2 regions of the Corynebacterium sp. L4757 genome follow, and region 1 is predicted to be linked to the other one. Evidence: predicted binding sites of a transcription regulator. Region 1 holds the regulator's gene; the other holds the start of a gene.
What was found. Region 1 encodes LexA, which represses DNA repair genes until DNA is damaged. Its sites were predicted from a motif close to CGAACANNTGTTCG; they were not measured.

Region 1 (3,391 bases):
GTCGGCCTTGGCGTCAATTCCTTGTCTGCAGCGTCCACCGCAATTGCTGGAGTAGGCGCGCAGCTTGCCGAAGTTACTTTAGAGCAGTGCCAAGAGATGGCAGCGGCAGCTATTAACTCCATCGGTGCATCTGAGGCACGTGAAGCCGTCCGTGGCGTCCTGGAGAGCTTCACGGACTAATCATCAGAGTTGTTATCGCGATCCCCTGCGATAACAACCTCAATTTCCCGATCGCGCAGGGAGTCAAGGAAGACTTCTGATGCTCCCGAGTCAGTGATCACTACGTCAATATCGGAAATAGGTGCAAAGCTGACGAGGTAGTCAGTGCCCAATTTCGATGAATCGCACAAGACGACGACCTTGTGGGCATTAGTGACAAAAGCGGACTTAATTGCCGCTTCCTGGGCATCCGCGGTGGATAATCCATGGTCGAGCGTCAATGCATTGGTGCCGATGAAAGCGACATCCGCGCGCAACAGAGCCATGGTGCGCAGCGCGGTATCACCGACGACAGCTTGGGTGATTGCTCGGACAGTGCCACCCAGCAACTGGACATATTGAATGCCGTTATTTGCCAGTGAAAGTGCGATTGGCAAGCTATTAGATACGATCGACAATTGGTGAGCAGTGGGATGCTGACCTATCAGATCAGCAACTGCAGAAGTAGTGGTACCAGCGTCTAAGAAGATGCTGCCATGTCCTTGAGGCAAAAAGTCCATTGCCGCACGAGCAATAGCCATCTTTGCATTCGTTGCTGAGCGAGAGCGAGTATCTAATGTTAACTCGGAAGTCTGGAACGACTGCGAGGCGACAGCACCGCCGTGTACACGATGAATAACTCCTTCACGATTCAAAACAGCCAGATCTCGGCGAATTGTTTCTGCGGTGACATCGAAGCGAGAGGAGAGTTCAGTGACATTAACCCGGCCTTCAACGGCGGTCATTGAAGCAATTTGTCGGCGACGTTCCTCTGCGTACATGTGATATCCCTTCTCGCGAGCTCATGGTGGACGGATCGTTAACGTGATGTCTGGGTACCTCACGGGTACGAGCGACAGATGAAAGTCTTCATTGCCTTAATCGGCAGCGAGGTGAAACATCACGGATGGAAGACCGATGTGGAGTTGTGTCCAGAATTGGCTGTGTTCTCTCTACAATGCCACGGATTTCAGAAATAAACACAGATTTCTTTACTCTATTCTGGGCCGCTTGTGTCGAAATTATACTGCTTGTCGCGGTATTTTGCGCGGTCAAGGTGTTGAAACGTGAAGGAAATAATGTGGGATTATCTGTGTTTGAAGATGGCGCGAAGTTTACCATTTCGGGGGTAGAGTGCTGGTCATTTCTCACATCACCCGTCAGCAAGAAGGACCGTTTCCCCAACATGAATCGGGGAAACGGTCCTTCTTGAGGTCAGCTGCCGGCTAGATTTTACGGATGACCGAAACTACCTTGCCCATGATCTGAGCATTATCACCGTTGATTGGTGCGAATGCTTCATTGTGGGGAAGCAGCCAAACACCGCTCGAATCCTGGTGGAATTCCTTCACGGTAGCTTCTTCATTGTCCAGCAATGCCGCAACGAAGTCGCCTGGTTCGGCTGTGGGCTGAGACCGAATGATAACCCAATCGCCGTCAAGGATTGCCGCATCCTTCATCGAGTCACCGACAACCTTGAGCATGTACAGCTCACCCTTGCCCACGATCTCATCAGGTAGAGGATAGTAAGAATCTACGTTCTCCTCGGCCGTGATAGGGGCGCCTGCCGCAATTCGGCCAACCACAGGGATGTAGCTAACGCCTGCGGCGGTCTCTGGGAGCCCCTCGTCAACAGGGGCGGGCGCAGTAGTCTTGCGGCCAGGTTTAGGCTCATCATCCATCGCGAACTGGCGAAGGTCTACCGCGCGTGGCTTATTGGGATCGCGGCGCAGGAAGCCTTTCTGCTCCAGTTGATTCAGTTGGTACGCAACCGAAGAGGTGGACTGCAGCCCAACGGCATCACCAATCTCGCGGATGCTTGGCGGATAGCCACGTAGAACTACCGCATCCTTAATTACTTCAAGAATCCGGCGCTGGCGTGGTGACAGCTCGGAGATGTCAGGGCGGGGAGTAACTCCTCGTGGTTTAGCCATATCTATTAGCTCCTTGGGCTACGTAAACATTCGGCCTTCGCGATGGTGCTTGTGCTGAAGTCATGTTCGGCGATTTCACATGGGTGGACGGCTGGGATTGGACAAAGATTGTGCCAATTAAGGCGATACCCCATTTGTAGCACGTTTTGTGCTCATGTTCGACTATTCCACGCCAAATGTGGACAAACTTTCGAAATCCTGTTATAAATCGAACATACCCAATAAATCGAACAGTTGCGCGAATGTCGAAATCCAGTGTCTGGCTATTTGGATAAACTCACTCGCATAACCGAAAGGATATCAACATGGCTATCGCACTTGACCGAGGAAAAATCTATTCAGCTCGCACTTCTTCCTTCTCTACCGGTCGCTCTAGGGTGGTCCCAGCCGCCGCAGTCTGGGAGCCTTCCAATTCGACTCCTCGAGTAAACAACGTTCGCACCCTGGGTAATGTAACTAGAACAGTACAGCGAAGTAATTTCGAACACCGTCCTCTAGGTTCTGAAAACTGCTCGCGCGAGGATTCGGCATCAGGTGCAAGTGTTCGAAGTAACCTTGCGCTTGGGGGCATGTTCGGTATGGCGATCTTCTTCGGCATTCTTTTTACTGGATTTAATGCTGGGGAAGAGCCAGTCGCTCCGGAAACTACTATCAGCAGCACCTCGGCGACTACTGAGGTATTCGCGCGATAGTCAAACCGCGTGAAGTGAGGGCTAGCTTGCCCACTACGATGGGCAAGCTGCATCAATTAATTAAATGCAACAAGGGCAGTACACTAGTTCAAGTCATCTCTTCAACAACGCTTTTTAGAGCGTGAGAATCTTTTGAGTAAGGACGCTTGGTGTACTGCCCTTTTTGCCATCATGAACAATCCCGAGTCATCGATTCCCGTGTCATAGATGCGGGGTCGTCGATTCGGCGCCGACGCGAGTGTGCGTCCTGTCAAGGGCGATTCACCACGGTCGAAAAGGCCATTCTTTTAGTCGTTAAGCGGAACGGCCTCGCTGAACCTTTTAGCCGCGATAAGCTCATCCGCGGTGTGCGACGTGCATGCCAAGGCCGCGATGTATCCGATGATGCGTTAAAGCGTCTTGCCCAAGAAGTGGAAGAGCGTGTGCGTAGCCACGGCAGCTCGCAGGTGAACGCCAATGATATTGGCCTCGCAATCCTAGATCCGCTGCGCGATCTCGATGAGGTAGCGTACCTGCGCTTCGCATCGGTATATAAATCTTTCGATAGTGCCGATGATTTCGAGTCTG
Region 2 (3,391 bases), on a different contig from region 1:
ACCGGATGGTCATAGGTAATTTCCTCTTCCCCATTGCGCCGACGCAAATAAGGGTGCACCGAACCACCCTGAATAGGGCCGGGGCGAATGAGTGCGACTTCCACCACCAGGTCAAAGAAGCGGCGCGGCTTAAGCCTCGGCAGGGTGGCTAACTGTGCGCGGGATTCCACCTGGAATACGCCGACGGCATCAGCGCGCGACAGCATGGCATAAACCTCCGGATCAGCTAAATCCAGCTCCCACAGGTTGATGGTCTTATTACGGGTTTCTTGCACCAAATCCACCATGTGGTGAATAGCTTCCAACATGCCCAGACCGAGCAAGTCGAATTTCACCAATCCGGCCGCAGCGCAGTCATCTTTATCCCACTGCAGCACCGAACGGTCTTCCATGCGCGCCCACTCCATGGGCACAACATCAGCAATCGGGCGGTCACATAAGACCATGCCGCCAGAGTGAATGCCTAAGTGCCGTGGCTGCCCACGGAATTTCTCCGCTAGGTGCGAGACGTCCTCGGGTGGATCGGCAATGCCTTTAGACCAGGCATCACCGGCGCCTTGCGGGTAGCCCAAAGCACGCGCCGCATCACGCAATGCACCTTTGCGGCGGTAGGTAATCACATTTGCTACCTGCGCTGCACGGTCGCGGCCATAGTAGTTATAGACATACTGGATAACCTCCTCACGCCGGCCAGATTCAATATCCACGTCAATATCCGGCGGGCCATCACGGTCCGGCGAGAGAAAACGCTCGAATAAAAGCTGCGCGGAAATCGGCTCCGCATTCGTAATCCCCAGCACAAAACACACCACTGAGTTCGCCGCCGAACCACGCCCCTGGCACAAAATATTGGCATCTCGGCAAAAATCCACGATGTCAGTGACAATCAAGAAATAGCCCGGAAAACCAAGCTTCTCAATCACCGCCAGCTCATGCTCAATCTGCGCCTTCGCCTTCGCCCAAGACTTCGGGTGCGCACGATAGCGCTCCGGGGCGCGCCGGGTGACCATCTCGCGCAACCAGCTCATCTCATCAAAACCATCCGGCACATCGCGATTCGGCAGGTTCGGGGCCAACGCGTCCCAGGTAAAAGCGCATTGCTTAGCAAGTGCCACTGAATAAGCAATTTCTTCAACCCGGTTCGGCAACAGCGTTCGCATCTGCTGACCTGAGCGCAGCCACTGCGCGCCCATCGGGTGCTGGGCTGGTTCGGCATTCTCTAAAGACTCACGCCGCGCCAACGCACGTTTGGCCGCTGCCAGGCGCGCATCATTACGGGTAGCAGCGCCGGGCTGAGCGGTAGCGATGGCGCGCAGGCCCATGCGGGCGCGCATCTCATCGAGCGTCTCATGATGATCGGTATCTTCCGGCGTGGATGAGGCAACATATTCCAACACGACGTTGTTGGCCCCGAAATCCGTAACCAGCTGCTCGATGTCATCCGCCCATTCAAAGCCAGCAATAATCACGCACTCATTACCCAATTGCTTAGCAACCTCATGTTGTAGCGGGTACCGCACTTCGTCCTTCTCCCCCGTGGACATGCGGGCTTGTGCCACTAGCCGCGATAGCCGCCGGTACCCTTCCGGCCCACGCGCCAGTGCAAGCAAACCTGGGCCGATGGATAATTCCACGCCATAAACCGTAGGCAGATCCTGCAGCGCAGCGGCCTCCGCGAATTTCATCAGGCCATAAAAGCCATCCCGGTCCACAATCGCCAGCGCATTCAAGCCCAATTCAACAGCACGTTCGACTACCTCCTCCGGCTCAGAAGCTCCAGATAAGAAGGCATAACAAGAACTCGCGTGCAGCTCAGCAAATGGAACCAGAGCGCTCGCGGCTTTCCCGCCAGCACAGCCCGCTTGTCCGCGTTTCTCATCATCCACCGGCACGGGCGCACCATAAACTGGCACGGGAGTAGGTCCTGGCCGTCCGGATAAAATCCTCTCAATCCGGGACCAGGATAGCTGACTTCCGCCATTGAACCTCATGAACAAAACATTACACCAAATACGAAAGCATGTTCTAATTTTTCAGCCAGGGCAAGCATCGGCAAGCAGGCGCTAGCAAAAATCGGCAGGAAACAGTGCGGTCTATTAATATTCAGCAGGACACAGAAGGGTATAAACGCTGGTTGCAGGCAGGGAAAACGCTAAGACGCACGTAGGTGAATAAAACTACAGATAGACAAAGCGGTATAGCAGTTGCTACTTTCGACGCAGCAACAAAGATACAAATCCCTAGATCTTCCGCAAGATCCCCTTAAATAGAAAGACGTCCAAACATGCAGATTCGTCGCGTACTTGCCGCTACCTCGGCAGCAGTTATTGCCGCAACCGGTCTGGTTGCATGCTCCTCTGAGTCCGAAGACACCGCTTCCGGTGATGCTGACTCCGCAGAGCAGGATGGCCCAATCCGCGTTGGCACCACTGATGCTGCGAAGAAGGCTTGGGCAGTATTGGAAGAGCAGGCTGAAGCGGCTGGGCTCGATATCGAGATTGAGAACTTCGCTGATTACTCCACTCCTAACCAGGCACTGGAGCAGGGCCAGCTGGACACCAATAACTTCCAGCACCTGAAGTTCTTGGCTAAGTACAACGTCGGCAACGACTCGGATCTGACCCCAATCGTGGCCACCGAAATCATTCCTTTGGCACTGTTCTGGAAGGACCATGACTCCCTGGATGGCATTGAGGGCGAAAACGTCGCTATCCCTAATGACCCTTCCAACCAGGGCCGCGCTATCAACGTTCTGGTTCAGGCTGACCTGGTCACCCTGAAGGAAGAGGGTCTGGTGACCCCAACCCCGGCAGACATTGATACTGAGGCTTCCAAGGTTGAGGTCACTCCGGTTGATGCAGCGCAGACCCCATCCGCTTATGGCGAGGGCACCCCAGCTATCATCAACAACTCCTTCCTTGACCGCGCAGGAGTCGATCCAAACCTGGCCGTATTCCAGGATGATCCAAACTCCCCAGAGGCTGAGCCATACATCAACGCTTTCGTTGTTCGCGCTGAAGACGCTGACAATGAAACCATCAAGCAGCTGGCCGAGCTGTGGCACACCCCAGAAGTACAGGCAGCTGTAGACGAAGATGCCAAGGGCACCTCTGTTCAGGTTGAGCGCACCCCAGAAGAATTGCAGGAAATCCTGGATCGCCTCGAAGAAGCTGAGCGCAACAGCTAGGCTTTAAAAGCACTACACATCGAATACCCCGTCGGCGGATCACGCCAGACGGGGTTTCCAACTGAAATGAGTAAAGCCATGAGCACTGTTGGAACGCGGGTTGAATTCCGCAATCTCACGAAGGTTTTCAAACAGAAAAAAGATGAGATTAAAGCACTAGATAACGTTTCCCTCACCGTCGAACCGGGTGAGATCATGGGCATC

Region 2: a site for LexA is predicted at 2,014-2,027, ahead of ACG98I_RS03545 (error-prone DNA polymerase). Genes of this name have one in related genera too.

Annotation. Positions count from the first base shown of each region.
Region 1 is NZ_JBIMEN010000001.1:285,749-289,139, reverse strand. It holds gene ptsP (phosphoenolpyruvate--protein phosphotransferase) at 1-180, shown strand, start outside; gene ACG98I_RS01300 (DeoR/GlpR family DNA-binding transcription regulator) at 177-980, opposite strand; gene lexA (transcriptional repressor LexA) at 1,425-2,132, opposite strand; gene nrdR (transcriptional regulator NrdR) at 2,974-3,391, shown strand, end outside.
Region 2 is NZ_JBIMEN010000002.1:224,308-227,698, reverse strand. It holds gene ACG98I_RS03545 (error-prone DNA polymerase) at 1-1,991, opposite strand, end outside; gene ACG98I_RS03540 (MetQ/NlpA family ABC transporter substrate-binding protein) at 2,285-3,187, shown strand; gene ACG98I_RS03535 (methionine ABC transporter ATP-binding protein) at 3,266-3,391, shown strand, end outside.